Regions from separate parts of the Rahnella sp. 1L-D-7-B-C2 genome, predicted to be linked through region 2. Evidence: predicted binding sites of a transcription regulator. Region 2 holds the regulator's gene; the other holds the start of a gene.
The links. The regulator Fur, encoded in region 2, represses iron uptake genes when iron is present. The targets are predictions, from matches to a motif close to ATAATAATGAGAACNACTATCAA.

Region 1 (15,869 bases), on a different contig from region 2:
TCAGGTTTTGACCTCACTCTCGCATTGGTCGAGGACGATCACGGTTTCAATCTGGCCCGCGACGTGGCACAGGATTTAGTGATGTTTCTGCGCAGGCCCGGTAGTCAGGCGCAATTCAGCCGCTATTTGTTAAATCAGGCCGCAGAAGGCCCGATCCGAGACCTCCAGAGCTGGCTGCCAGATAACATCACGGCAGATCTTTCTGTCGAACAACTGGCAGAGCGCGTCGCGATGAGTCCGCGCAATTTCACCCGCGTATTTACTCGTGAAACCGGAATAACACCGGCGAAGTATGTCGAGGAAGTCCGTCTGAATGCTGCCAGACAGCGGCTTGAACAAACCACTCTTGGTGTTGAACAAATCGCGGTCATGACAGGCTTTGGCACTGGCCTGAATCTGCGCCGCGTTTTTGAGCGTAATCTACAACTCACCCCCACTGAATATCGCGAACGATTTTGCGCACGTATGTTGGCGTAAAATGATTCTTTATTGTCATTTACGCCAATCCAGCTTGAGGCTACATTGAATGCAGTTCCGCTAACTAAGGAGTGCATCATGGTCAAAGTTGGTATTAACGGATTCGGCAGAATCGGACGAAACGTCCTGCGCGCGGCTCTCGGTCGCGATGACTTTCAGGTGGTGGCGATCAATGATCTCACTGACAGTAAAACTCTCGCCCATCTTCTTAAATATGATTCCCTTTCCGGCACGCTGAACGCTACCGTTGAAGCAGGTGAAGGCCAGCTTTTGGTCGATGGCAAAAGCATCCGCGTATTCTCTGAAAGAGATCCGGCCGCTATTCCCTGGAGCAGTACCGGCGTCGATATCGTTATCGAAGCCACCGGTTTCTTCACGGATAAAGCTAAGGCTGAAGTGCATATCACTCACGGCGGCGCGAAACGCGTCATAATTTCCGCCCCGGGTAAAGATGACGATATTACCATCGTGCTGGGCGTGAATGACGATCAGTATGACCCGGCTAAACATAAAGTGGTGAGTAACGGCAGCTGCACAACAAACGGTTTAGCACCGGCCGCACAGGTTCTTCATCAAACCTTCGGGATTGAACATGGCCTGATGAACACCACCCACGCCTATACCAACAGTCAGGCTCTGCATGACCAGCCGGAAAAAGATTTGCGCGGCGCCCGTGCGGCAGCAGTGTCGATTGTTCCGTATTCCAGCGGAGCGGCAAAAGCCATCGGGAAAGTCATCCCGGAACTTGCCGGACGCATGACGGGTTATTCACTGCGCGTGCCGGTACCGGTGGTTTCAATCGTCGATCTCACAGTTAATTTAAAACGCGAAGCAACGGTAGAAGAAATCAACTCGGCATTCCGTCAAGCTGCTGAATCCGGCCCGCTCAAAGGCATTCTGGGCTACAGCGATGAACCACTGGTTTCGAGTGATTATCGTGGCGATCCGCGCTCGTCTATTATCGACGGCCTTTCTACGTTGGTTATTGGCGGAAAACTGGTGAAGATCCTCGCCTGGTATGACAACGAATGGGGCTTCTCCAATCGTCTGGTTGATCTGGCGGTTTTGATGGAAAAACGCGGATTATAAGCCCCCTTTTCCTGCCAGACATTATAAGTAGACACCGCCGTCTGGCGGTGTTTATCAGAGTTACAGACGACGCTGTTTTTTAAAAAGAAACAGAAAGTATGTTGTAACTAATTACTCATCTTTTGGCCCGATTTTCATAAACGGGTTATAGGCGATTTCCCAAAGATGTCCGTCCGGATCGGCGAAGTAGCCAGAATATCCGCCCCAGAATACTTTCTGTCCTGGTTTAATTAGCGTCCCGCCTGCTTTCACTGCCTGTTTAAGAATCGCGTCCACTTTTGCTTCACTGGCCACGGTTTGTGCCAGAGCCATACCGCGAAAACCTTCCCCCTGAGCACTGACCTGCGCGTCCCTGGCCAGTTCATCCCACGGGAATAAGGACAACCACGCGCCCGCCAGTTCAAAGAAGCTGACGCTGTCTGAATCAATCACCACTTTTGGAAATCCTAATCCATTTTGATAAAACTCGGTGGCGGCGGCTAAATCCTTAACGCCCAGCGTGATCATATTAATGACAGGTTGCATGCGATTTTCTCCTGAATATTGATGAATGGTTTGCCGATGAACATCTGATGCCGTTCTACTCGTGTATTTTCGATGCAATATCTCCCACGTGGATATCATCTCCCCAAAATAGCGCCCCGCTGTCTGGTTCTTCACTGCCAGACAGCGCCTTACGGTTGTCTCAAAATGTTAACAGCGGCCTCACTTTTGTGGAAAATATCACATACCGTGCTAACCTGACGCCATCAAAAGCACCATCTGTGAGGATCCTTTGACTACATTACGCCGCCGACCGGAGGCCGCTTCGCCTACCCTGCGCTTCCTCCCGGAAACCATCCATATTGGCCGCCAGTTACGGACTTATTGTGATGCCCGTTTCAAAACCATCGGGCTGACACTTGCCCGTGGACAGGTCCTGTTGCATCTGGAAGCGGCCAATGGCCGTCTTCCGCAGGGAGAGCTTACCGCACTGCTGGAAGTCGAACACCCGACCGCGATACGCCTGTTTGACAGCCTTGCACAGCTAGGGCTATTAGAGCGATGCCCCGGTGAAAACGACCGTCGGTCCAAAGACATCGTGCTGACCGAAGCAGGTAACGATCTGGCCAATCAGGTACGCAGCATGACTGACGACATATTAATCCGTGTGATGGAAGGCATCCCTGAAGAAAATATCACCGTTGCCCGTGGCGTTCTTGCCGCCATAACTGCCAATATCGCCGCGCTTTAAGTGGCGATTCTTTCTCCTTACCCTCTCTTTTTACCCGCAATAATCACTTCTGTAATTGATTGATTATTCCCTATTTGAATTTGTAAATATCACTGATATGAATAATTGAACTAGACACTTTTGAAATGCCTCACTACATTATGTAGCAAGCTACAAGCTAGTTGGGTAATGACTTATAAGGCATAACGATGACGACGCGTTCTGATTCAGATGTCCGGCAGGATGCCGGTGAATTAACAACACGGGATGCATCACCACTAAAAGAGCCCCCCGCGCCAGCAACCGAAGCCGGATCGGTCCCGCCCTCAACGCATCACCCGTTTGCCGTTCAGGTGCATGACTGGCTCTCCCGTTACCCACGATTACGTATCGGTGTATACGTCATGGCGTCGTTGATTATTGGTATGACGCAAGGGCTGGGGATCAATCTGGTGGGATCAAATCTGCCTGGGATCCAGGGATCGCTTGGAATTTCTAACGTCGAAAGCTACTGGCTGATTGCCGCGTATACCGCCACCAGTGTGACCGGCACCATCCTGCTGTATAAAATCCGTACCCAGTTTGGCTTTCGTCGCTTTGGTGAATACGGCCTGCTGTTTTTTGCCGTCGCCTCCATGGCGCAAATGTTTACCCATGATTTTCAGACCGCCGTGGCCGTGCGCGCAGTCATGGGTTTGGCGATGGCATCGCTTGGGCCGCTGGCGTTGTTCTATATGTTTGAGATTTTCCCACCGGCGAAAAAGCTGACAGCGGGACTGTGCTTTGGGCTGGCGGGCAGCCAGATTTCGTTGCCGATTTCCCGCATCATTTCGCCGCACCTGCTAGATCTCGGGCACTGGCACCAGCTGACGATGCTGGAATCCGGTCTGTCGCTGATCTGTCTGGCCATCATCTGGATTTTGCCGCTGACTCACCCGCCGCGCGTGAAAGTCTTCGAGCGTACGGACTGGATAAGCTACCCGCTGATCGCAACCGCCGTGGCCTGTATGTCGGTCGTGCTGACCATGGGCCGCTACTACTGGTGGCAGGAAAAGGACTGGATTGGTGAAGTTCTGGTCGTCGGGATTATCGCGCTGACGCTCTCATTTATGGTGGAGTTGCGACGCAAGAATCCAATTATCGATTTACGCTGGCTGATGACTCCCGAAATGCTGCTGTTTACCGGTTCAATGCTGTTCGTTCGAATGCTGCTTTCAGAGCAAACCACCGGCATGGTGGGCTTTCTGAATCTGGTTGGATTGCTCAACGATCAGCTTATTACGCTGTTTTGCATCATTCTGGCCGCGACGTTCGCCGGGCTGGTGTTCGTCAGCATTATTCATAAAGCCAACCGGATTGTTTACATCCATTTGTTCTCAATCGCACTGATTGGCGTGGCGGCGTGGATGGATGCGCATTCGACTCTGGATACGCGCCCCGAGCAGTTTTATCTGACGCAGGGAATGGTTGCCTTTGGTGGGGCAATATTTCTGCCCACCTCCCTGTGGCTCGGGTTTATCCGGGCGCTGCAATACGGCCAGAGCCAGATCATCAGTTTTGTGCTGGTGTTTCTCTCAACCCAAAATGTTGGCGCACAGGTTGGCGGTGCGTTCCTCGGGACAATTCAAATTTTGCGTGAGAAGTTTCACTCGAGCGTGCTGGTCGAAGGGATTTCACTGCAAAATCCGCTGGTGCTTGAGCGGCTTGCTCAGTACAGCCATTTGCTGAAACCGGCATTAAACGATGGCGCACAGCTCAATGCCGAGACGGTTACGCAACTGAGTCTGAAAGTGACTCAACAGGCGGGATTGCTGGCGTATAACGATGTTTTCATGGTGGTGTTTTACATGTCGCTGGGCTGCTTTGCCGTCCTTTGCGCGCACATTATTGTCGGACGGATCCAGACCAAAAAGCGCGAAGCCGCTGAGGCTGTTGCGTAAGTCATTCGTTTCTATCATCGAACTAAAAGAGTAATGCAGGAAAAGTGATGAAAAATCTATTTCGTTATCCGTCAATCATAGTGGTGCTGTGCCTGGGTGTGGTCGGCGTGATGTTGGTTTTATACAGCTGGCAATTATTTCCCTTTAATTCGCAGGTAGAATCAACCGATAACGCCTACGTACGTGGCAATGTCACCCTGCTCAGCCCACAGGTGTCAGGGTACATCACTGACGTTAAAGTACAGGATTTTATGCCGGTAAAAAAAGGTGACGTGCTGTTTCTGATCGACGACAGCACTTACCGGCAGGAATTGTTGCAGGCACAGGCCGCTGCCGCACAGCAGCAGGTGACACTGCAAAACTTCGAGCAAAATCGTGCGTCGAGCGCCGCCAGTTTGCAACTGGCCGAAGCAGAACTGCAAAGTGCGCAAGCCGCCGAAAGTAAAGCCTCGCTCGATACCGGCCGTAACAGTACCTTGCTGGCGAAAGGTCTGGTGTCGAAAACCATCGGGGATGAACTACATGCCGCCTTGCTGACGGCCAAAGCCAACGTGGCTAAAGCGCGGGCTTCGGTGAATATCGCCCGTCAGGATCTGGCTCTGGTGGATGCCAATAAAGCCTCGCTGGCAGCAGCCTTAAAGGCCGCACAGGCCAAAGTGGAAGTCGCAGAAATTAATCTGCAACATACACGAATTGTTGCTCCCTCAGACGGACAGCTCGGCGAGGTCAGCGCCCGCATGGGGCAATATGTGACGGCAGGCACGCAGATGACGTCCATCACACCGAAGGTAGTCTGGGTGACAGCCAACTTCAAAGAGCGCCAGCTGGCGGAGATGAGCGTCGGCACACCGGCGACGTTTACGGTCGATGCCCTTAACGATCGCGCTTTCAAAGGCCACGTGGTGCGAATTTCCCCGGCCGCAGGTTCTGAATTCAGCGTGCTAAAAGCCGATAATGCTACAGGTAACTTCACAAAAATCTCACAGCGAATTGCAGTACGAATTGAGCTGGAACCGGATCAGCCACAAAGCGATCGTCTGCGACCTGGGATGTCAACAGTGGTCAGTATCGATACCGCCAACTCGCCACAAAACTGATCAACGCGTGACGTCCGAATAATAACGCTGCGCGACATCAGGATGTGAGCGCAGCCGCCCTTTCAGATAATTGAAACCAACATCGCGGAACAGCGGATTCAGCGGATCGCTGGCCTCGCCCCGCGCTTCTTTCGCCAGCTCTGGCGGTAACGGGAACAGCGGCACCACGGCGTCGAGCTGCGCGCCGAGGAAGAACGCCAGCGAGAGGCGCTCACCGGCTGCAGGCGGCGACACCACGCGGTGAACGGTGGCACGCAGATAGCCGTTGGTCGCCAGCTCCAGCAACTCACCGATATTCACCACGAGCGTATCCGGCACAGGCAACGCCTCCACCCATTGGTCCTTTTCCACTTCAACCTGTAATCCGCGCTGTTCGTCCTGCAACAAGAAACTGAGGAAACCGGAATCTTTGTGCGCCCCGACGCCCTGATTCCCCTCGCCTTCAGGCCGCCCCGGATAGCGTATCAACTTGATATGTTCATTGGGCTTTTCGCCATACAGGGGATCAAACGCCTCTTCCGGCAGTTTCAGCGCTAACGCAAACGCACGCAGCAAACGCAATGACATCGCGGTCATCTCACGCTGCCAGCGCAGCAACAATGGCCGTAGTTCCGGTAACGCCTCCGGCCACTGATTCGGACCCTGTAATCTGGCCCACGCCGGGGTGTTGTCATCTATCAGCAGTTCCGGTCGCTCAGCGCCAAGATCAAACTGTTCACGCCAGTCAGGCTGACCGCGCGTAATTTCCGACGCTGCGCGGTTATAGCCGCGAAAATGTGAGGAATTGATCATCGCCACGGCCAGCTTTTCTTCTTCCGGCAAGGCAAAGAACTGGCGCGATGCGTTCTGCACATCGCTCAGTAAGGTTTTATCGACGCCGTGATTTTTAAGATAGAAGAAACCGATCTCGCGGGCGGCGTAGCGCAACTCTGACAGAAACGTTTCGCGCTTTTGCGGCGAAGCTGAAAAGTGGCTGAAGTCGATCAATGGGATATTCGTGGAAGGCTGGCTCATCACTCACTCCGCTTTGAATGAAAAAAGTGTTCCTATCCAGACGCTATCACAGCCTCCGAACGGATAACCAATAGCCAGATGCTCTGATTTATACTGCGAAGTTATGAATGAGGGGTGATGAATGATGAGTGATGAATGACAGGTGATGAGTAATGAATGTGATGATCTGTCATTCGTCAGTCATCACATTCACCAGAGGCTCTGGGTTTATTAAGATTGTTTATCGCCAAGGTAACGATACACCACAGCCAGATCCTTCTCGCCATAGCCGGCACTCACAACGCCCTGCCAGGTTTCGCTGATGCGTTTCATCACCGGCAGATCCAGTTTACTACCCGCTTCCAGCGCCAGATTGATGTCCTTCAGCGCCCACGTCAGCTGCATTTGCGGTGTATAATCGTCGCTTTTGAACATCTCCATTTTACCTTTAATATAAGGTGCCGCCAGCGGTCCGCCTTCCAGCACGTTCCACAGGTCATCTGTGGTAAAACCGAGTTCTTCAGCCAGTTGCGTGGTTTCGGCAATCCCTTCCATCATGGCAATCAGCCAGGCATTTACCACCAGTTTCATTTTTGAAGCGCGCCCCGCCTCACCCAGCCATTTAGTCGCTTTGGATATCGCCGCAAATACCGGTTCCACGGCAGCACCCGCTTCCCGATCGCCGCTGGCCAGCACCACAATCTGCGCCTGCTCAGCCGGCGCTTTCGTGCCGGACACTGGCGCATCGATGAACACCACGTCCGGACGCTGCGTTTTGATCAGGGCGATCAGGCTGTCGGTTGCTTCCACACCCAGCGTCCCCATCTGCGCGATGATGCCGCCGTGTTTCAGCCCCGCCAGCAAACCATTATCCCCCTGATAGACCTCCAGCGACGTTTTGCCATCGGATAGCATAGTGATCACTACATCTGCACCTTCAACGGTTTCCCGCGGCGTCGTGCCACGCGTCGCCCCGGCGGTGACCAGATCATCTCCGCGGGAGGTCGTACGGTTCCAGACGCGGGTGGTAAACCCTTTTTTAATCAGGTTTGCGGCAAAGGCATGCCCCATCGCGCCGAGGCCCAGTACGGCGACGACCGGTTGTTGAAGTGTGGATTGCTGACTCATGTGTGACTCCTTGTGCAAATAATGATTGTGATAAAAGGCTAACACCGCATAGTTTCCCACGGGACTGGCTTCTGTAACCGAATGCAACAGAACGGCTGATAGTACTTAACCTCTGCTGACCAACTGGCGTAACATACGCGCTTTCTAATCGTTAAATAACATTGAATATTCTGCGCAGGCTATGATTTGGCGAAGATTTTCAGGAGCAGCAAGTACTATGAGTAAAGTCGTTTTGATCGGAATTATTTCATTCATTTTCCTGATGATGGTCGTGATGCTGGGCTCGGTCTACATATACCCCTGGTGGATGCAGCGTTCAACCGAAGGCGCTTGCGCACAGATAAGCAAGAGCAATGCGATCGACACCGTCACCCGTGACTATATGGAAAACCGTATCCCGAACTGGGGCAACGACAAAGACAATATGGGCACGTCGGTCCCGGTGTTGAGCTTCATCAGTGATGATGCGAAAGAAGATAAAGGCACTTACCACATTCCGTTCACTGCCAAAGGCCCGAATGGAACACTGGGGTATGTGGCGCATTTTAACTGCTCGAATCATTATGTTAAGTATTCGACGGTAGAGTGAGATATGCGGATGCCGCGCAATCTGCGGCTTTTCACCGCTGACCGAGAAAGTTTCGGTTTCTCGTTTGCTTTGCTCCTCCCCCTGCGAAGGGGGAGGACGATGCCAGTTAAACCCCCCCGCCACCCATAATTGTAATTATTGTCATCAGCCTTTTTTGTTTCCTTTCGTAAATCCCCCAATTAGAATGCAAACCGTTATCATTTGTATTTACTTGGTTGTATTTTATTTCAGGGAATCACTCACATGTCTTTCACTCATGTCCCGCGCGGGACTCTCCTCAGTGGATTTAAGAAATCCGTCGTTGCTGTAGCTATTCTCCACTGCTCGCCTCTCCTCGCGGCGACGCAGCCTTCTGAAGATTCTATTACCGTGAATGCGCAAGCCAATGCGCTGGATACCACCGATTACAGCGCAACGCAGAGCTCGACGGCCAGCAAAAACGATACGCCGCTGAATGAAACGCCGCAGTCAGTCAGCGTGGTCACGCAGTCGATGATTCAGGATTACGATGTGACGTCTCTGGATGACGCGATGAAGTTTGTCAGCGGCGTCACACAGGGAAATACGCTGGGCGGAACGGAAGATGGTTTCGTGAAGCGCGGGTTTGGGGCGAACAGTGACGGGTCAATTCTGATTGATGGCGTGCGCAGCAATCAGGGGCTGGGGTTTGATTCGACGATTGATCATATCGAAGTGCTGAAAGGATCGGCGTCACTGCTGTATGGGATCCAAAACCCCGGCGGCGTGATCAACATGATCACCAAAAAACCGCAGTATGAGTGGAATACCCGCGTCAGTGGCCGTACCGGCGGATTTGGTGGCGGAGCGGGAACTCTCGACGTTACCGGTCCTCTGGGCAATGGTTTCGCATTTCGTATGATAGCCGAGCGACAGTATGAAGATTACTGGCGCAACTTTGGCAGCGATTCCCATACCCTGCTCGCGCCGTCGCTGAGCTGGTTCGGTGAAAAAGCCAGTTTCAACATCAGTTATCAGGAATACAAATACGACATTCCCTACGATCGCGGGACGGTGTTCTCCAACGGCAAACCACTGGATATCCCCTATAACCGTCGTCTTGACGAACTGGCTAACCACGCCTGGGGAAAAACCAAGCGCCTTAACACCACGTGGGAATATCAGCTGAATGAAGACTGGAAAACCCGTCTGACCTACGCCTGGCAGCAGCGCCGTTATGACAGCAATGAAGTCCGCGCCACCGCAGTAAATACCGAAACCGGCGCCGTGACCCGCCGTGCGGATGCTAATCGCGGATTCAACCATCAGACCAGCTATACGTCATGGGACTGGATCGGTAATCAGGAAATCTTCGGAATGATGAATGACCTGCTGATTGGCGTCGATTACGAGAAAAACGAAACCTATAAGCAGTACTCGTATCGTGGCAAAACCTTCAGTACGTTTAACATGTACGATCCGGTCTACGGCGTTGAACCCATTACCAACAGCAGCACTTATTCCGACAGCAACAGCAATTTGCGTAATACGCTGTATAACAAATCCATCTACCTGAAAGACAGTATTCATCTGACCGATAAATGGATCGGCGTAGTCGGGGGGCGTTACCAGCATTACAACCAGAAGCAGACATCCGGTTTCTTGAATCCCAGCCAAAGTCTGGATGATACCGATGACAAATTCCTGCCGCAGGTGGGCGTGGTTTACAAACTCACGGACGACCTCTCGTTCTACGCCAACTACAGTAAATCCTTTACGCCTTCCACCGATGTGGATGACAACGGCAACGTGGCCTCCCCGGAAAGCGGCACCACCTATGAAGTGGGTACCAAATGGCAGATTTCACCGCGTCTGGATGCCACGCTGGCGGTGTATCGCATTGATGAAGAAGACATGTCCGTCTTCATTAACGGCGTAACCCGCAATATTCCGAAAGCACGCTCGACCGGCGCGGAGCTGGAACTTAATGGAGAAATAGCCAAAGACTGGGATCTGACCGCCAACTACAGTTACGACAAAACGGAAATCACCGAAGATGACGTGAATTCTGCCAACGTCGGTAATCGTCTGGTGAATGCGCCAACCAACATGGGCAGCCTTTATCTCAGCCACACGATGCGCTGGTCAGTCGTGCCGGGAGATTTCCGCGTAGGCGGCGGTGCGCGTTATGTCGGTACCCGTGCGGGTGACCCGGAAAACAGCTTTACGCTGCCGGATTACACCGTAGTCGATGCATTTATCGCCTGGGATAACCAACTGCTGGGCAAACATACCCAGATTAAGCTCAACGTAAATAACTTGTTCGATAAAGAGTATTACTCCTCAAGCGCCGGAAATTTACGCGTGATTGAAGGCGAACCGCGCAATGTGGTGCTCTCGGCAGCGGTGGATTTCTAACAAGCAAGAAACGGACGTTTAAGATTGATCAGTTGATCAGAGCCGGCACAGAGATGTGCCGGTTTTACGGTTTACGTTATTCGTAATACGTTTTACATTTTTCCTCACCCGTTACTTAGCAGGTAACGTACTCCAGTAAGTCCCGCTGAACGGCACCGGCAGAAACTGTTGATAAAGATCTTTCATGGTTTGTTGCGGATCGACATCCTTGAACAGTTGAGGATACATCGCTTTAGCAAACACTTCTACATCCACCAGATGGTACGGGCTGAGGTAGAAGTTATGCCAGACGCTGAACGCACGCCCTTCCCGCACGGCTTTCAGCGTGGAAAGCACCTGTTGTTGATCCATCACCTGACGGAAACTCTGCGCGGCTTCTTCCTGTGTGACCTGCGGGCCCAGCATCAGATTCGACACTCGCTTGCCTTCAGGCCCCGCCATACCGGTAGTGATATACACATCCGGATTTGCGACGATCACCGCTTCCGGGTTTAAATCGCCATACACGCTTTTAAACGCGCCTTTAGCAATGTTATCGCCACCCGCAAACGCCAGCAGATCCGCCAGATTACCGTGAGAAACCGTGGTACAACAGGCTTCACGCCGCCCCAGATGCAACTGCAACATCACTGTAGGCTTCTTTCCCTGATAGGCAGCAATACGTTGTTGTACGCGACTCATATGCTGCTGATAAAAGGCGATAAAACGCGCCGCTTTTTCGGGATGGTTGAGGACATCGCCTAACAGCTTCACGCTGGGGATCGTGTTATGCAGTTGATCGACACGCAGATCAACGTAGATCACCGGGATCCCCGCTTTGGTCAGGGCTTCCTGCATCACATCGTGATCGTCCTGCTTTTTGGCGTAAACGGGCAAAATCACCAGATCTGGCTTCAGCGCAATAACCTTCTCGACGTTCATCTGGGTGTAGTTATTCTGCCCAAGCAGCGGGATCTTACCGATGTCAGGAAAGGCTTTCAGATACATCGCCCAGCTCTGCGCATCCAGCGACGCCATATCCCCCGGCCATCCCACCACATGCTGCGCAGGATTTCCGTCCTGAACCAGCGCCAGCGTATATAACATCCGGCTTTCGCCGACGACGATGCGCTGTGGATTATCGGGGACTTCAACCGTGCGTTGAGAAATATCGGTGACCGTTTTGGCCTGCACCGCACCAGCGAGCAGCAGGCAGGAGATCAACAACGAAGGAATGAACTTAGGCATAGTATCTCGGTGAAGGATTTTTAATGTGGGGATGATAATGATAATCGTTGAGAACCGCAAACGTCAGGACAGGTCTCTTTAATGCGCATTTTTAATATTAGCTTATCAATATAATGAATTTCTAACATAGTAATAAGCCGTTTATGGTGATAACTCCTGCCAGCGCAGCCCCCCCTCCGCTGGCCTCTGACCCGAGGAGAGACAGCTCATGAGCGTGCAATTTATTGGGATGATCGGCCACCGGCTGGCGTCTGAAATCATCCCGCCGACCGGTCCGGTTTTTGATAAGCAATATATCGCCGATTTCGCCAAAGCCCACGAAGACGCGGGTTTTGACCGCATTCTGGTGGCCTACGCCTCTGACCAGCCGGACGCCTTTCTGGTGACTGCCCATGCAGGGGCACACACTTCCCGTATTCACTTCCTGCTGGCGCACCGCCCCGGGTTTGTTGCTCCCACGCTGGCGGCACGCAAGCTTGCAACGCTCGATCACCTGCTGGATGGCCGCGTCGCGGTGCATATCATCAGCGGTGGCAGCGATGCAGAACAGCGCCGTGACGGTGATTTCGAACCTAAGTCTGGCCGCTATCAGCGTACTGATGAATATATCGATGTCCTGAAAAAAAGCTGGTACTCAGAAAAAGGTTTCAATCATCAGGGCAAATTCTATCAGGCAGAGAATGCCTTCTCAGCCATCAAACCCCATCAGCAACGTTTGCCGGTATTCTTTGGTGGCTCCTCTGAAGAGGCCATCCGCGTGGCCGGTAAACATGCTGATGTCTTTGCGCTGTGGGGCGAACCGCTGGCAAGCGCCGCGGAAACGGTCGCCGCAGTGAAAGCCTCGGCGGCAGCGCATCAGCGGGAGATAAACTTCAGCATTTCGTTCCGCCCTGTTCTTGGCAACACTGAGGAAGAAGCGTGGGCGAAGGCCGAGGAGATCCTGGCAAAAGCCAAAGCACAGCAGGAGAAAAATGGTCAGGTGCTGGCGGCCAAACCCCAAAGCGTCGGGGCGCAGCGTTTGCTGGATGCGGTGGCAAAAGGTGACCGGCTCGACAGTTGCCTGTGGACCGGCATCGCGGGGCTGATCGGCGGCGGGTCTAACTCGACGGCGCTGGTGGGGACACCTGAACAGGTCTCCGACGCGCTACTCAAATATTACGATCTGGGCATTACTACGTTCCTGATCCGTGGCTTTGATCCGCTTAATGATGCTGTCGACTACGGCAAGCACCTGATCCCGCTGACGAAGCAGAAAATCGCTGCCCGTCAGGCCAGTCATCAACCTGCCCGCGCCAGTCTGGTCTGAGGAATTACAATGCGATTGAATGTGAAAAATCTTCTGCTGGCTGTGTCACTGATCGGCAGTATATCTACGGCATTTGCCGGACCTGTGACACTGCGCGTGGCGGATCAAAAAGGGAATATGCGCGCACAGCTGGAAGCAGCGGGCAAACTGGATGATTTGCCTTACAAAATTGAATGGTCGGAATTCCCCGCCGCTGCCCCGCTGGCAGAAGCGCTGAACGCGCAGGCGGTGGATATCGGGATTATCGGAGATGCCCCGCTGTTGTTTGCCGAGGCTGCCGGCGCGCAGGTGAAAGCTATCGCGGTGGATAAATCGGACGCCTATGGCACCGCGTTGCTGGTCAGGCCCGACAGTCCGATTAAAACGGCGGGCGATCTGAAAGGCAAAAGTATCGCCACCAACCGTGGATCTATCGGGCATTTCGTGGCACTGAAAGCGCTGGCATCTGCCGGGCTGAGTGCCAAAGATGTCACCTTCCGCTTTCTGCCGCCGAGCGATGCCAAACTGGCGCTAACGCAAGGTTCCGTGGACGTCTGGGCGACGTGGGAACCTTACACCGCGTTTGCAGAAACGCAGGATCATCTGCGGGTTCTGGTTAACGGACGCGGCCTGTGGTCGGGCAACAGCTTCCTCGCGGCAACGGATACGGCGCTGAAAGATCAGAGCAAACGTGAGGCGATTGCCGACTATCTCCAGCGTCTGAGCGACGCGCAGGTTTGGGCGTATAAAAATCTGGATGCCTACAGCGGCAAGCTGGCGAAGATTATCGGCTTCCCGCTCGATGCGGCAAAGCTGTCATTTGAACGGCGCAAATCTTACTGGCAGGCAATCGATCCAGCGACCGAAACACAGCAACAGCAAACGGCGGATTTCTATCACGCTCAGGGATTATTGCCCGTTGCACTCAACGTGACCGGCACGTTTGATCACTCTTTCCTGCTGAAATAATCCTGCTTTTCGGCACCGGTTCTCCGCCGGTGCTTTTCCCTTTCGACACTATCGCTCTGATACCACCAGCAACTCCCTGCTAATCCAGTCGTCGAAGACCTGCATCGCGGATGACATGCGTTTAGATTTGAGCCGCGTCAGCCAGTAACTGCCGAGCGTGATTTCAGTCGCAAAAGGCCGTACCAGATTTCCGCTCTCCAGCTCGCGGGAAAACATTGATACCGGTACCAGCGCCACGCCTTCAGCCTGCATGGCGGCCTCCACCATCAGACGCGAGGAATCAAACACCGCGCCCGTCGCCCGCCACGGTGTCAGCCCGGCAGCCTTCATCCATTTATCCCATTCATCAGGACGGTATGAACGCAATAGTATTTCTTTGGTCAGAGATTCTGGGTCCGTCAAACGGCGGGCAATTTCTGCAGAGCATAAAACGGTGTGTGGTGCGTCGAAAAGCAGCCGGTTATCGGTCGCCGCCCAGGTGCCCGTGCCAAAACGGATGGCGAAATCCAGGCCTTCAGAAGCCAGATTGACCACGTTATTATTGGTGAGAATTTTCAGTTCGATAAAGGGATGTTGTTCGCGAAACGCCTTCAGCCTTGGCAACAACCAGCCGACTGCAAAGGTGCCGACCACCGCAATGGTCAGTACTTCGTGGAAATAACCGCCTTCAAAACGCTTGAGTACGGTCTGGATCTGGCTGAACGCCTCGGTCAGGACCGGCAACAGCACCAGCGCTTCGTCGGTCAGCTCCAGTCCGCGCGGCAATCGCTTAAACAGCGCAGTGCCCAGCTGTTCTTCCAGTAAACGCACTTGCTGGCTGACCGCCGCCTGCGTGACGCTCAGCTCAAGCGCAGCACGGGTAAAATTGAGATGTCTGGCTGAGGCTTCAAAAGCGCGCAGCGCGTTCAGAGGCAGAGATGTCCGCATAATGCCTTATCCATAAGTTTTTCTTTATCCTGCGCGAAATTATTCTCGCTTGTCAATAATCCGTCAAACAGGGATATTGCCGACCTCCGTACTACAACAGATAAGGATTTCTATGTTCAATAATACATTTCGTCATAAAGCGCTGCTGACCGTGGCCCTGATGCCTTTGTTATTTTCCAGCGCGCCGCTATGGGCTCAGACGCCTGCGCAGGCCAAAGCCGTGCAGCAAAAACTGTCTGATTTGGAAAAAAGCACCGGTGGCCGTCTGGGCGTGGCGATGATCAATACCGCCGATAACTCACAGACCGTTTACCGTGGCGAAGAGCGTTTCGCCATGTGCAGTACGAGTAAAGTGATGGCGGCATCGGGCGTACTGAAAGCCAGTGAGAAAGATAAAAACCTGCTGAATAAGCATGTAGATATCAAAAAGTCAGATCTGGTGAACTACAACCCGATTACTGAAAAGCATCTCGATACCGGTATGACGCTTGGCGAACTCGGCGCAGCGGCGATTGAATACAGTGACAACGTGGCGATGAATAAACTTATCGCGCATCTC
Region 2 (15,869 bases):
ACATCGTTGTCGAAGAAACGGGAGTTCGCGATACGGGTTTCGTGCGTCAGCGTTTTGATACGCGTACGGGAAGCCAGCGAAGAAGCAGGTTCGTTGAAAGCAATGTGACCGTCGTTGCCCACGCCACCCATGAACAGGTTAATTTTGCCGTAGGATTTAATTTTTGCTTCGTACTGACGACATTCTTCGTCAATATCTGGCGCATTACCATTTAGCAGGTTGATGTTTTCGCTTGGAATATCAACGTGATCAAAGAAGTTTTTGTACATGAAGGTATGATAGCTCTCAGGGTGTTCCTGTGGCAGGCCAACATATTCATCCATGTTAAAGGTTACGACGTTTTTGAAGCTAACCTGGCCTGCTTTATGCATGGCGATAAGGTGTTTGTAAGCTTCAAGTGGGGTACCACCGGTAGGAAGGCCCAGAATGAAAGGACGTTCGGCAGTCGGTTTGAAGGCATTGATACGTTCAACGATATGTCGTGCAGCCCATTTGCCAACTTCAGTGGTGGTGTTTAAAGGAATCAGTCTCATCACGTACCTCTAGTTTCAGAATATTGAATATACTGTTTATACCCTTAGTCGTAACGAATGACTTCGGATATACGTAGACAAAGCTAAAGCAAAGTTCTTCGATTCAAAGGCGGTCTTGTTAAGCGTAAACCACCGTGAAAGTTTATGGATGGCACAATACCGTCTAGATTTTTTTAATAATAAAATAAGTTTTGTGTGTTGACCAGTCTGATGGCATGTTATCACCTCTTTTTGGTGACAATTATCACAAAAAGAGAGGTTTTAATTTGCGATACGAAATAATCTTTTTACACTCGCAGTGCAGTCGGTTAAATCGGAACGGTTAACAGTAAAGGTAGTAACCATACTAATTAAACTACTTAGGTGATTCGCCTGACGGCGGATAGGGGGAAATGTGAATATTCTTGGATTCTTTCAGCGTTTAGGCAGAGCGCTTCAGCTGCCGATAGCCGTACTACCGGTCGCTGCGTTATTGCTGCGCTTCGGACAGCCTGATCTTCTTAACATGCCTTTCATCGCGCAAGCCGGTGGCGGGATTTTTGATAACCTCGCATTAATCTTCGCTATCGGTGTGGCGTCGAGCTGGTCTAAAGACAACGCGGGTGCGGCTGCATTAGCCGGCGGTATCGGTTACTTCATCCTGACCAAAGCGATGATCACCATCAACCCGGCCGTTAATATGGGTGTGCTGGCGGGTATCATCACTGGTCTGGTCGGCGGTATGGTTTACAACCGCTGGTCTGACATCAAACTGCCTGACTTCCTGAGCTTCTTCGGTGGGAAACGTTTCGTTCCTATCGCAACCGGCTTCTTCTGTCTGGTTCTGGCCGCTATCTTCGGTTACGTCTGGCCTCCGGTGCAGGATGCAATCCGTGCCGGTGGTGAGTGGATCGTGGGCGCTGGCGCATTCGGAGCGGGCATCTTCGGTTTCGTTAACCGTCTGTTGATCCCAACCGGTCTGCACCAGGTACTGAACACCATCGCATGGTTCCAGATTGGTGATTTCACCAACGCTGCCGGTACCGTGTTCCACGGTGACATCAACCGCTTCTACGCGGGTGACGGCACGGCGGGGATGTTCATGTCCGGCTTCTTCCCAATTATGATGTTCGGTCTGCCAGGTGCGGCATTTGCCATGTACTTCGCAGCGCCTAAAGAACGTCGTCCATTGGTCGGTGGTATGCTGGTTTCCGTAGCGGTGACTGCATTCCTGACAGGTGTAACTGAGCCATTAGAATTCCTGTTCATGTTCCTCGCTCCGCTGCTTTATTTAGTGCACGCCATCCTGACCGGGATCAGCCTGTACGTCGCAACGGCTCTGGGTATTCACGCAGGCTTCTCCTTCTCTGCGGGTGCTATCGACTATGCGTTGATGTACAACCTGCCGGCGGCAAGTAAAAACGTGTGGATGTTGCTGGTGATGGGCGTTGTGTTCTTCATCATCTACTTCGTTCTGTTCAGCGTGATTATCCGCATGTTCAATCTGAAAACGCCGGGTCGTGAAGACGACATTGAAAACATGGGCGCGCCGGAAGCGAACAGTAATACCGAAGAAGGCCTGAACCAGCTGGCGCTGAGTTACATCGGTGCACTGGGAGGTTCTGACAACTTCAAAGGGATTGATGCCTGTATTACCCGTCTGCGTCTGAACGTGAAAGATGCCGGCACCGTGGATGATGCCGCGTGTAAACGCCTTGGCGCATCCGGCATCGTTCGTCTGAATAAACAAAGCATTCAGGTTATCGTTGGTGCAAAAGCCGAATCTCTGGCAGATGCTATGAAGAAAGTGATTGCACGTGGCCCGGTCGCAGCAGGTGTGGCAACGGCTGCGCCGGTAGTGACCACCAAAACGGCCCCTCAGGCAGTGCCAAACACGATGAAAACCGTGGTGGAGACGCTGGTGTCTCCGGTAACGGGTGATGTTGTGGCGCTGGATCAAGTGCCTGATGAAGCCTTCGCCAGCAAAGCTGTCGGCGACGGCGTTGCGATCCGTCCGACCGGTAAAACCGTGGTCTCGCCTGCTGCGGGGACTATTGTTAAAATCTTCAATACCAATCATGCCTTCTGTCTGGAAACCGTTTCTGGTGCTGAAATTGTGGTTCACATGGGGATTGATACCGTCACGCTCAATGGTAAGGGCTTTACCCGCCTGGTCGAAGAAGGCGCGACGGTGACTGCCGGTCAGCCTGTTCTGGAACTGGATCTGGACTATCTGAACGCCAATGCGCGCTCAATGATAAGCCCGGTTGTGGTCAGCAATATCGATGATTACACCGGTGTTGTTTCTCTGGCGAGCGGTTCCGTGGTGGCCGGCCAGACCAAACTGTTCGACATTCAGGGCAAATAATCTTTTTGTCTGAGTGAAGCAGTTTCAGAAAGCACTGTTTTAAAAAAGACAGTCAGAACGGGAAGAGAGCGATCTCTTCCCGTTTTTTATTGTTTTCGGACAGCCCGCAAAGGGATAACCACGATTTTATGCAACTAACGGTTGTTTCCCGACGTGGCTTGTTGGAACATAAGCGGTTATCCGTAGAGTCAATGTTGCGTAGAGGAATTGCACAATGAGTGAGGCTGAAGCCCGCCCAACAAATTTTATCCGTCAGATTATTGATGAAGATCTGGCGACCGGGAAACACAATACCGTTCACACCCGTTTCCCGCCTGAGCCTAATGGCTATTTGCATATCGGCCATGCGAAGTCTATCTGCCTGAATTTCGGCATTGCGCAAGACTACCAGGGTCAGTGCAATCTGCGTTTTGACGATACTAACCCGGCAAAAGAAGACATTGAGTTCGTTGAGTCGATCAAACACGACGTCCAGTGGCTGGGCTTCGACTGGAGCGGTGATATTCACTACTCGTCAGACTATTTCGATCAACTGCACGCATACGCGCTGGAGCTTATCAACAAAGGCCTGGCGTACGTTGATGAACTGTCTCCCGATCAAATCCGCGAATACCGTGGCTCGCTGACTGCGCCGGGCAAAAACAGCCCGTACCGCGATCGCAGCGTGGAAGAAAATATCGCGCTGTTCGAAAAAATGCGTAACGGCGAATTCGCCGAAGGTGCAGCCTGCCTGCGTGCCAAAATCGATATGGCATCGCCATTCTTTGTGATGCGCGATCCGGTCATCTACCGTATTAAGTTTGCCGAACATCATCAGACCGGCACAAAATGGTGCATCTACCCGATGTACGATTTCACCCACTGCATTTCCGATGCGCTGGAAGGGATCACCCATTCACTGTGTACGCTGGAATTCCAGGACAACCGCCGGCTGTACGACTGGGTGCTGGATAACATCACTATTCCATGCCATCCGCGTCAGTATGAGTTCTCTCGTCTGAATCTTGAATACTCCATCATGTCCAAGCGTAAGCTGAACCTGCTGGTGACGGATAAGATTGTCGAAGGCTGGGACGACCCGCGTATGCCGACGGTGTCCGGTCTGCGTCGCCGTGGTTATACCGCTGCGTCTATTCGCGAATTCTGCCGTCGTATCGGCGTGACCAAGCAGGACAACAACGTCGAAATGATGGCGCTGGAATCCTGTATCCGTGACGATCTGAACGAAAACGCACCGCGCGCCATGGCCGTTATTAACCCGGTTAAAGTTGTCATTGAGAACTTCACCGGTGATGACGTGCAGATGGTGAAAATGCCGAATCATCCGAGCAAACCGGAGATGGGCACCCGCGAAGTACCGTTCACCCGTGAGATTTACATCGACCAGGCTGATTTCCGCGAAGAAGCGAACAAGCAGTACAAACGTCTGGTGCTGGGCAAAGAAGTTCGCCTGCGTAATGCTTATGTGATCAAAGCGGAACGTATCGAGAAAGACGCGGAAGGTAACATCACCACCATCTTCTGTTCTTACGATATTGAAACGCTGAGCAAAGATCCTGCCGATGGCCGCAAGGTGAAAGGTGTGATCCACTGGGTTTCAGCTTCAGAAGGTAAACCGGCAGAATTCCGCCTGTATGACCGTCTGTTCAGCGTTGCGAATCCGGGCCAGGCTGAAGATTTCCTGACCACCATCAACCCGGAATCTTTGGTCATTGCACAGGGCTTCGTTGAACCGTCTCTGGCCGCTGCTCAGGCAGAAGTCAGTGTGCAGTTCGAACGTGAAGGTTACTTCTGTGCCGACAGCCGCTATTCAAGCGCTGAGCACCTGGTGTTCAACCGCACCGTCGGCCTGCGCGAGACCTGGGAAAGCAAACCCGTCGCCTGACTGAAATATCACGTCTGACTCAACGCAGCTTCGGCTGCGTTTTTTTATGCCTGTAAAAAGGTGTATTTGATTTTCATCACGAATTAATGTGTTTTTGATGGTCACTTTTTAGCTCCTTGATTTAACCACTTTATGAATGCTGAAACGTGTAAAGTGTGTGGTTATTTTATTTAATATCATGAATATTAATGGCTTTACTCTTTTCCACCTGTTTAATTCCTTCCGTGCCGTTTCTGTTACACTTTTTCATCTTTATGTGCACTTTGTCATATTTCAGAGAACAATGATTAATTACTCATTGATAATTCGCGTCGCGAAAAATACTCTTACTCTGCTTTTTACGGTTACGCCGCTGGCGGCCGCTTTTAATACCCGTTTGGGTTTTGCACCATCTTTTTTAGTCAAAACGAGGAATTTCTATGCACAAGCACCTTAACCGGGGCAGGGGATCGGCTTATCTGAAACCTGTGATGTACACTCTGGCCGGCACCTTACTGGGTGGCGGAATGATATTTTCTAAAGAAGTCAGAGCGGAAGGCTTTATTGATGATTCCACGCTGACTGGCGGAGTTTACTACTGGCAACGTGAACGTGACCGCAAAGATCTGAACAAGACCAAAGAAGAAACCCGACCTGACGGCTCGAAAGTCACGGTCAACAACCCTGATTACGATAAGTACGCCACTAACCTTTCTCACTCCACCGCCAACCTGAATCTGGATTTCTCCTCCGGTTATGCGTGGGATATGTTCGGTATCGACGTCGCAGCTTTTACTGCGATTGAGCTGGCTGAAGCCAGCGACAGCGGCCACCCGAACGAAATCGCTTTCTCTTCCAAAAACCACGCCTACGACGAAGATTACTCCGGCGATAAGGGCGGGGTCAGTCTGTACAAAGCCGCAGGTAAATTTAAATATGGCGGTTTCTGGGGGCACGCGGGTTATATCCAGCCTACCGGGCAGACGCTGATCGCGCCGCACTGGAGCTTCATGCCGGGTACCTATCGCGGCGCGGAAGCCGGTTATAAACATGATTTCGGCGAACCGGGCGAGCTGAGCTTCTCCTACATGTGGGCGGACGAATATAAATCTCCGTGGCATCTGGAAATGGATGATTTCCGCCAGAATGACAAGAAAACCGGTGTCTCCTACATTCACTCCCTCGGCGCGAAATATGATTTTAAAAATGATTTCGTCCTCGAAGCGGCCTATGGCGAAGCGGAAAGCTACGTCGATCAGTACTTTGCCAAAGCGTCCTATAAGGTCGATCTGCTGGGCAATCCGCTGACCACCAGCTACCAGTTCTACGGTGCACAAGACCGTATCAGCGACAAGAACGATCCGAACAGTTTGTATGACGGCCTCGCATGGTTGCAGGCGCTGACATTCGGCTACACCACGGGTCAGTTCAACTGGCGTCTTGAAGGAACGATGGTTAAGGCAGAAGGGAATCAGGGATATTTCCTGCAGCGTATGACACCGACTTATTCCTCATCCAACGGCCGTCTTGATGTGTGGTGGGATAACCGTTCTGACTTCAACGCCAATGGTGAAAAAGCAGTCTATGCCGGGGTGTTATACGATCTGGCCAAATGGGATCTGCCGGGCTTCGCGGTGGGCGGTTCTTACGTTTACGCCTGGGACGCCAAGCCAAGCACTAACGCGGCTTATGACCAGAGCCAGCGCCTGAAAGAGAGCGCCTGGAGTCTGGATGCGCTGTACACCATTCAGGAAGGTCGAGCCAAAGGCACGCTGTTCAAACTGCATTACACCCAGTACGACAACCATTCGGATATTCCGAGCTGGGGCGGTGGTTACGGCAACATCTTCCAGGATGAAAAAGACGTCAAATTCATCGTTATCGCTCCATTCACTATTTTCTGAGGTCGCCATGTCGATGAATAAATTACTGATGATCGTTGTTACTTCCGTTCTGTTGGCTGGTTGTGCTCCGACAACGGCGCAAAAAGAAGACACCAAACTGCGTGAGGCCTACAGCGCCTGTATCAATAAGGCGGAAGGATCGCCGGATAAAATAGCCTCGTGCCGGACTGTACTGGACGTCCTTAAACAGGAAAAAGCACACAAGCAATTTGCCGAACAGGAAACGGTGCGTGTGGTGGATTACCAGCGCTGCCTGACCGCGCGTAAAACCGGTGACGGCCAGGCTTACGCCGACGACTGCGGCAAAATCTGGCAGGAAATCCGAGCGAATAATTCCCCTAAACCAACGAATTAAGGATGAGGTTGAAGATGAATAAATTCAGACTCAACGCACTGGCAGCAGCGACGCTGATGGGCGGGATGCTTGGCGGTATGTCTGCGGCGAATGCCGATCAGCAGCTGGCAGACCAGCTTAGCCAGCTGAAAGTGAATTATGCATTACAGGATAATCAGGCCGGTGCGCACGGTACGGATTGCAGCCTGCTGGGCGCCGACTGGGCATCCTGCAACACGGCCATCATCACCCTGACCAATGCCGGTGAGGCGATCGAAGGCAACGACTGGGCGATTTATTTTCACAACGTTCGCCGTATTTTGAAAGTCGATAACGATCAGTTCACCATCACCCGCGTGACCGGCGACCTGCATAAAATCGAGCCGACCAACAAATTCAAAGGCTTCCCGGCCAATCAGTCGGTCAGCATTCCGGTGGTCGGCGAATACTGGCAACTGTTTGAAACCGATCTGATCCCGCGCTGGTATGCGACATCGTCAAATGCCCAGCCAAAAGTGCTGGCGAACACCGATACCGAAGATTTGCATCAGTTCGTCACGCCGTTTAAGGGCGACCAGTGGAAGCGCACGGCGGATGACAAAAACGTTCTGATGACGCCGGTCAGCCGTTATGTGAAAAATGACGAGCTGAAAGTACTGCCTGCGGCGACCTTGCGCGGGCAAATTATTCCGACACCGCTGGAAGTGAAAATTCATGCGAAAGATGTGTCGCTGGCAGGCGGCGTGGCACTCGATCTGAGCGCGCTGGCCAAACCGGCGGCGATCGCGGTGACCGAACGCTTTGCGCTGCTGGGCATCACTGAAAATGCCAAAGGCTATCCGATCACTACGCGCATTGAGAAAGACAAATTCAGCGGAAAGCAGGCGACTGAAGGCGCGTATATTCTCAATATTGGTGAGAAGGGTGCACAGGTTACCGGTTTCGATCAGGCCGGCGTGTTCTACGGTTTACAGTCGATTCTTTCTTTAGTGCCTGCCGATGGCAGTAAAAAAATCGCCAGCCTGGACGCCAAAGATGCACCGCGTTTTGAATACCGCGCGATGTTCCTCGACGTTGGCCGCAACTTCCATTCTAAAGCCGCGGTTCTGCGATTACTCGACCAGATGTCCGCATACAAACTGAATACTTTCCACTTCCATCTTAGCGATGATGAGGGCTGGCGCATCGAGATCCCTGGCTTGCCGGAGCTCACGGATATCGGCAGTAAACGCTGTCACGACCTGACTGAAACCAAATGCCTGTTGCCGCAGTTGGGTTCTGGCCCGGATTCGGACAACAACGGCAGCGGGCATTTCTCCCGTGCCGATTACATCGAGATTGTGAAGTACGCCAATGCGCGTCAGATCAACGTGATCCCGGAAATCGACATGCCTGCGCACGCCCGTGCGGCGGTGATTTCAATGGAGGCGCGTTACCGAAAACTGCATGCGGCGGGTAAAGAGGAAGAAGCCAATGAGTTCCGCCTGCTGGATCCGACTGACACCTCAAATACTACCGGCGTCCAGTTCTATGATCGCCACGGGTATCTGAACCCTTGTATGGAATCGTCCAAACGCTTTGCAGATAAAGTGATTGGCGAAATCGCCCAAATGCACAAAGAGGCCGGACAGCCGCTCAGCACCTGGCATTTTGGCGGTGACGAGGCGAAAAACATCTTCCTCGGTCCGGGCTATCAGGATAAAAACGGTAAGATCGATCCGGCAAAAGGCGTGATTGATCTGAGCAAGCAGGATAAACCCTGGGCGCAGTCACAGGTCTGTCAGGCAATGATTTCTTCCGGCAAAGTCGCGGACGTTGAGCATCTGCCAAGTTACTTCGCAATGGAAGTCAGCAAGCTGGTGAATGCCCACGGTATCGAAAGAATGCAGGCATGGCAGGACGGCCTGAAAGATGCCAGAGATGCCAGTTCCTTCGCCACTAAACGTATCGGCGTAAACTTCTGGGATACGCTCTATTGGGGCGGTTTCGACTCAGTAAACGATTGGGCGAACAAAGGCTTCGAAGTGACAATTTCGAATCCGGATTACGTTTACTTCGACTTCCCGTACGAAGTGACTCCGCTGGAAAAGGGGTTCTATTGGGGTACACGTTACAGCGATGAAGCGAAAGTTTTCAGCTTCGCACCGGATAACCTGCCGCAGAATGCTGAAACCTCTGTCGATCGTGACGGTAACGCTTTCGAGGCGAAAAGTGACAAACCCTGGCCGGGCGCGTACGGGATTTCCGCACAACTGTGGAGCGAAGTGGTGCGTACCGATGACCGGATGGAATACATGATCTATCCGCGACTGTTGCCGCTGGCAGAACGTGCCTGGCACCGGGCAAACTGGGAAATGGATTATAAGGCAGGACGCGAATTCGCCGGTGGTAAAACTCATCACGTCGATACCAAAGCACTGCACACCGACTGGCTGCGCTTCGCCAACCTGATGGGGCAGCGAGAGTTACCGAAAATGGATGCGGCAGGCGTTGCTTATCGTCTGCCTGTGCCGGGCGCGCAGGTGAACGGCGGAAAACTTCAGGCGAATACGTCGCTGCCCGGGCTGGCGATAGAGTATTCCGTCGACGGTGGCAAGCAATGGCAGCGTTATGATGATGTTCAAAAACCGCAAATCACCGGTGACGTCTGGGTACGCTCCGCGTCTGCGGATGGTAAACGCTTCAGCCGTGCAGAGCCGGTGACAGATAAGCTTTAAGCGAAACCGCCTGAGGCTAAAAAACAAAACCCCGGTTTTCCGGGGTTTTTTACATCTGATGTTCATCGCGTAGGCCAAAAAAAACCGCTTTTCAGCGGTTAGTTAAGTCTTTACGTTGACGGCAACTTCGCCGAACCGGGCAGATTACTGCGCGGGTTTATCATTGTGCAAAGAATCATCTTCGCGGCAATCGCCTGCTTCACAGTGACCGTACAGGTACAGGCTGTGGTTGGTCAGTTTGATGCCATGTTTCTTAGCGATTTCACGCTGACGACCTTCGATATATTCGTCGCGGAATTCAATCACGCGGCCACAATCTAAGCAGATCAGGTGGTCGTGGTGATGTTGCTGGGTCAGTTCGAATACGGATTTGCCGCCTTCGAAGTTATGACGGGTCACGATACCGGCGTCATCAAACTGGTTCAAAACGCGGTAAACCGTCGCCAGACCAATCTCTTCACCCATATCAATCAGTTGTTTGTACAGATCTTCCGCACTCACGTGATGACCTTCCGGCGCTTGCAGCACTTCCAGGATTTTAAGGCGCGGAAGCGTGACTTTTAAGCCGGCTTTCTTCAGTGCGGTGTTGTTGTCAGTCATGCGGATTCAGTCCTGTTACTATGTGCTAATCAAGTTGAGGCATGGAGCCTGTGGCATCAGCGGCACAAAATTGTTCGTTTAGGATCCTTCGTTTAACGGAAGTGTGCCGATCCCCTAAACGATTGCCTGTTAATAAAGATCACTAAATGCCAGTCACACCAGATAATGCAACGACTTGATCGATAGAAAAAACAGATGAACTCAGTGTACCTTGATACTACGGAAAGTAACAATTTTGTTGTGGCTAAATTGTTAATTTCAGTAATAGTTTGGCCCTTCAATTGTAGAATAAATCCTCAGGGCCAACAGGGTTTTTAGCCAATAATTTCTGAAAGGCTCAATTCTTCTGTAATTTGCTTAACCCACGCATCAACGCGCTCATTGGTTAATTCAGGCTGACGGTCTTCGTCAATCGCCAGTCCGATGAAGTGTTTATCATCGGCCAGACCTTTTGAGGCTTCGAAGTGGTAGCCTTCGGTTGGCCAGTGACCCACAATCACCGCGCCGCGTGGCTCAATGATGTCGCGCACGGTGCCCAGTGCGTCACAGAAATATTCTGCATAGTCTTCCTGATCGCCACAGCCAAACAGCGCAACCAGCTTACCTTCGAAGTCGATCTCTTCCAGGCTAGGGAAGAAGTCATCCCAGTCACACTGGGCTTCACCGTAATACCAGGTTGGAATACCGATCAGCAAAATATCGAATTTTTCCAGATCCTCTTTGCTGCTCTTCGCAATGTCATGCACCTCAGCAACATCTTTACCCAGTTGTTTCTGGATCATTTTTGCGATGTTTTCGGTGTTACCTGTATCGGATCCAAAGAAGATTCCTACTACGGCCATAAGATGTCTAACCTCTTGTTCTCAATGATAAGCCCTACATTGCAGGCAATAATAACGCTGATAATAGCAAACTCGCGTGGCGGAGAATATGCTTCTGCGCGCCTTCTTAACTGACGAATAAGTTTATCGGCCAAACTTTTTAAGTGTTATCGCCTTCGTGTCTTTTGAATGTCTGTGTTTAACCTCAAAGGTATTGAGGTTAAAAGCAAAGTGAAGAAATAGTCCGACGCACTCCTTAAGTTTAAGCACGCTCAGCCGATAGATGATGCGAGAGCAATCTCAACATAATAAAGAAATCGATGCCCGGAGAGGTGTTCAAACATGTCCAGAGGCACCCGCCCGCTGGTTACATGTCTTGATTCTCCGCATCCCCCTCAATCCTCAGACCAGAAACAGTCATGTTTCGAGAGAGGCATATCGTGCAGTTTTTGAAAAACATTACCATCAGGACCGCTTTATTAGCCATTCTTGGCGTTTTTTGCGTCATGTGGGCCGGTGTATCGCTTTACACCGTCAGCTCGCTTAACACACTGACCCAAAACACCAGGAACAGTTCCGAACTCGTCAACAACATGGCGCTGATCAGCAAAGGAAATGATCAGTATTTTCGTACCGTCACCCGTTTGAGCCGTGCCGTCTCGCAGCTTCAGGCCGATCCGACCAAAGGGCCGGAAATTTTTGATAGCGCAAAACAGTCTCTCGATGGCCTGACTCAGGCTTTGGCGGGATTTAAAGCTGCGCCACATCCGGGCCTGGAAGAATCTGCGGTTCAGGAGTTGCTTGCCAGCTGGGAAAGTCTTGTCGCCCAGGGCGTCAACCCGTTGTTTGAGGCTGCCAGCAACAAAAATATCGATGTCTACAATCAGTTAGCGAACACCACCGTTCCGCCGCTGAGCCGTGATTTTGGCGCGGCAATGCAAAAAGTCAGCGGCCAGATTGCCGTGGACTTCAGCGCGGCGCAAACGGAATCTAACCATCTGACCTACGTCAGCAAAGTGATTCAGATTACAGCGTTCATCATTGGTCTGATTATTCTGCTGCTGACTGACCGCTATCTTGTTATGGCGCTGGTGAAACCGCTGGATAAGATCCGCGATCAGTTTGCACTGATTGCCAGCGGTGATCTGACAAATCAAATGGAAGAGTTTGGTAAAAACTGTGCCGGTAAGCTGATCCCGTTACTCAACATCATGCAAGCCAGCCTGGTGAACACGGTTCAAACCATCCGCAACTGTACCAACAACATTTATCAGGGAGCGTCCGAAATTTCTGCCGGCAATAACGATCTCTCTTCCCGTACGGAAGAGCAGGCCTCGGCGCTGGAAGAAACGGCAGCCAGCATGGAAGAGCTGACCGCAACGGTGAAACATAACGCCGACAACGCCCATCACGCCAGCCAGCTGGTGATTGAAGCGTCTGGCACCGCCCGCAAAGGCGGCAACATTGTGGCCGACGTTGTCAGTACCATGAAAGATATTTCCGGCAGCTCGAAGAAAATTGCTGAGATAACCTCGGTCATCAACAGCATTGCCTTCCAGACCAACATTCTGGCGCTGAACGCTGCGGTAGAAGCCGCGCGCGCAGGTGAACAGGGGCGCGGATTTGCCGTGGTCGCCAGCGAAGTGCGTAATCTGGCACAGCGCAGCGCGCAGGCCGCGAAGGAGATTGAGCAGCTCATCAGCGAATCGGTTTCCCGCGTTGACAGCGGATCCAAACTGGTGGAGAACGCCGGTCAGACCATGAACGAAGTGGTGCGCTCGATTACGCATGTCACCGACATCATGGCGGAAATCGCGTCTGCCTCCGATGAGCAAAGCAAAGGCATCAGCCAGGTCGCTGTGGCCGTCACGCAGATGGACAGCGTCACCCAGCAAAATGCCGCGCTGGTGGAACAGGCATCTCAGGCCGCCGTTTCTCTGGAAGAGCAGGCCGCATTGCTCAATAACGCCGTTGCGACGTTCAAACTACGAGACAGCGTCACGCGCGTCGGGTCAAAACCTGCGGGAATGATTTCTGCGCCGTTGTTACGACCGGATACGGGCATGATTTCTGCGAAAAGTTCGGAAAACTGGGAAACGTTCTGAGTAATGCAGTGAAGGGACACGTTGAGCAGTATAAGTAGAAAAACAAACGGGTAGCCTGAAAAGGTTACCCGTTTTTAATCAGCCTTCATGACCGTTAAGATGCGCCAGCAGCATCTCTTCAATCAATTCGCTCCGGCTGATATTGCGTTCTTCTGCCAGCTTATTGAGTGTATCAACAGCATCGGCGTTCATTTTCAGCTCGACACGACGCAGGCCGCTCGCTTTATCGCGGCGTAACTGGTTGCGCTTGTTGATCCTGAGCTGTTCATCACGGGATAGCGGATTTGTTTTTGGACGCCCCGGACGGCGGTCATCTGCGAACAGATCAATCGTCGTGCGATCCAGTTGTTCTTTTGCCATAGGTAGCGGTACAACCAGGGAAGTTTTTACATCGGAAAACGGCAAGCCGATTCCTGACGAGCGTTTCACACATTTCGGGCTAAGAAACCCTGACCCAATTCACCCCCCGCCACTCGACCTGAGCGAAACGGGGCGGCAAAATTATAGCGCGCAATCATACCCTAGCGCGCCAGGAGTTCACAACGCCTGATTGCCCTGATTTCATGATAACTTCTGAAGTTGTGCAGACTTTTTGCACAATTTATCCCCAGGATGTTAAACCTCAGGCGAATCGATGAAACGATGCACAGCGCGTAGCACGGCGTCAGGTTTTTCCGCGTGAACCCAGTGACCGGTTCCGGCGACCACATAGGCTTTTGCCTGCGGGAACTGGCGGGCAATATCTTCACGGTAGGCGTCCTGCACATACGGCGACAGGCCGCCGCGAATGAATAAGGCCGGGTGATCCCACGCGGGCACATTCTCCCAGCCGATAATCGTATCGTACTCACTCATCAAAACCGGCACGTTGAAACGCCATTCTCCCTGCTGGAAGGATTTGAGCAGGAACTGGATCACGCCATCTTCCTTTATATGCTCTTGCATGCAGGCGGTGGCAGACGTGCGATCGCGTACTCCGGCGGTGGTCACGGCATTAATCGCGGCAAAAATTTCGTCGTGACGGCGGGTGTGATAATCCACCGGTGCGATATCAATGGCGATCAGCTTTTCGATGCGGTCCGGGATAAGCGCCGTCAGCGCCATCGCGGCTTTTCCCCCCATGGAGTGGCCGATAACGATGATTTTTTGGAAACCGACTTCTTCTAACGTCTCCACTAAATCCTGCGCCATCGCGGCGTAAGACATCTCATCCGAGCGTCCGGACTGACCGTGATTTCGCAAATCTACCTGCAACACTCTATGCTGTTGTTTCAGGTCGCGGGCCAGAACGCCCAGATTATCAAGGGTTCCGAACAAACCGTGGATTAACAAAACCGGCAGGGCTGTGCTTCCAGAGACTTCAGGTTCTTGCAGGCGATAATGTAATTTCATGGCGAAGTTCATACAGATAAACAATCTCATTAGGTTATCATGAGTGGCGGATAATTTTTAAAACAGAAAGTTTTCTGCCAGATGCCTGAGCGGGATTTTACTACGTGGAGAACAACAGGCCGGGGCCAGCATGCAGCGAAAGGTAATAATGCTGCTTTTTGCTTCGCGGCACGATTCCCTGTTTGTAAACGCGTAGAAATTTGTATAATCCTTTTGAACAAATTAAGTAGAAAAACAGTACTGGATAAAGATGAAAACTATTGAGGTTGACGAAGAACTCTACCGCTACATTGCCAGCCACACACAAGCTATCGGTGAAAGTGCGTCTGATATTCTGCGCCGTATGTTGAAGTTTACTGCCGGTCAGACCGCACCTGCCGCGCCAGCGGCTAACATCCCGGGCACCGTTGTTCAGGAAAAACCGGCTGCCGCTGCGGCACCGACGTCGCGTGATAAAGTCCGCGCCGTTCGCGAACTGCTGCTTTCCGATGAATACGCCGAGCAGACCAAAGCGGTGAATCGCTTTATGCTGATTCTGTCGACCTTGTACAGCCTGAACGCGAAAGAATTTGCTGCTGCGACCGACTCTTTGACCGGCCGCACGCGCACTTATTTTGCCGGTGACCAGCAAACGCTGCTGCAAAACGGCATCCATACCAAGCCTAAACACGTTCCCGGAACGCCGTATTGGGTTATCACGAATACCAACACAGGTCGCAAACGCAGCATGATCGAACACATCATGCAGCTCATGCAGTTCCCGGCGGAACTGACTGACAAAGTGTGCGGCACCCTCTAATTTCAGCGTCAGGGAGAAGCGCCAGTGGCTAATCACCCCCGTGCAGGGCAACCTGCTCAGCAAAGCGATTTGATTAATGTGGCGCAGTTAACGTCACAATATTACGTTCTGCAACCGGACCCACAAAACACCGCGCATGCGGTGAAATTCGGCACGTCCGGCCATCGCGGTAGTTCGTTGCGTCACAGCTTTAATGAAGCGCACATTCTGGCAATTGCTCAGGCGATCGCCGAAGTGCGCAAAGAGCAGGGCACTACCGGTCCGTGCTACGTGGGGAAAGATACCCATGCGCTGTCCGAACCGGCATTTATCTCCGTGCTGGAAGTGCTGACGGCCAACGGCGTTGACGTCATTGTGCAGGAAGACAACGGTTTCACCCCCACTCCGGCGGTGTCTCACGCGATCCTGACCCATAACCGCAAGGGCGGCGCACTGGCTGATGGCATCGTCATC

Region 1: AC0Z7K_RS21510 (TonB-dependent siderophore receptor) is a predicted target of Fur. The motif match lies at 8,711-8,733, and genes of this name have one in related genera.

The regions. Positions count from the first base shown of each region.
Region 1 covers NZ_JBXAVQ010000021.1:1,055-16,923, reverse strand. The annotation lists gene AC0Z7K_RS21555 (GlxA family transcriptional regulator) at 1-477, shown strand, start outside; gene gap (type I glyceraldehyde-3-phosphate dehydrogenase) at 556-1,566, shown strand; gene AC0Z7K_RS21545 (VOC family protein) at 1,678-2,091, opposite strand; gene AC0Z7K_RS21540 (MarR family winged helix-turn-helix transcriptional regulator) at 2,342-2,800, shown strand; gene AC0Z7K_RS21535 (MFS transporter) at 2,989-4,719, shown strand; gene AC0Z7K_RS21530 (HlyD family secretion protein) at 4,767-5,816, shown strand; gene AC0Z7K_RS21525 (isopenicillin N synthase family dioxygenase) at 5,817-6,830, opposite strand; gene AC0Z7K_RS21520 (NAD(P)-dependent oxidoreductase) at 7,041-7,937, opposite strand; gene AC0Z7K_RS21515 (YebF family protein) at 8,155-8,526, shown strand; gene AC0Z7K_RS21510 (TonB-dependent siderophore receptor) at 8,770-10,902, shown strand; gene AC0Z7K_RS21505 (ABC transporter substrate-binding protein) at 11,014-12,129, opposite strand; gene AC0Z7K_RS21500 (LLM class flavin-dependent oxidoreductase) at 12,338-13,435, shown strand; gene AC0Z7K_RS21495 (ABC transporter substrate-binding protein) at 13,445-14,383, shown strand; gene AC0Z7K_RS21490 (LysR family transcriptional regulator) at 14,432-15,310, opposite strand; gene bla (class A beta-lactamase) at 15,423-15,869, shown strand, end outside.
Region 2 covers NZ_JBXAVQ010000001.1:657,611-673,479, reverse strand. The annotation lists gene nagB (glucosamine-6-phosphate deaminase) at 1-533, opposite strand, end outside; gene nagE (PTS N-acetyl glucosamine transporter subunit IIABC) at 928-2,880, shown strand; gene glnS (glutamine--tRNA ligase) at 3,095-4,765, shown strand; gene chiP (chitoporin ChiP) at 5,185-6,648, shown strand; gene chiQ (ChiQ/YbfN family lipoprotein) at 6,662-7,003, shown strand; gene AC0Z7K_RS02985 (beta-N-acetylhexosaminidase) at 7,018-9,699, shown strand; gene fur (ferric iron uptake transcriptional regulator) at 9,844-10,299, opposite strand; gene fldA (flavodoxin FldA) at 10,614-11,141, opposite strand; gene AC0Z7K_RS02970 (methyl-accepting chemotaxis protein) at 11,561-13,225, shown strand; gene ybfE (LexA regulated protein) at 13,304-13,585, opposite strand; gene ybfF (esterase) at 13,841-14,629, opposite strand; gene seqA (replication initiation negative regulator SeqA) at 14,868-15,416, shown strand; gene pgm (phosphoglucomutase (alpha-D-glucose-1,6-bisphosphate-dependent)) at 15,441-15,869, shown strand, end outside.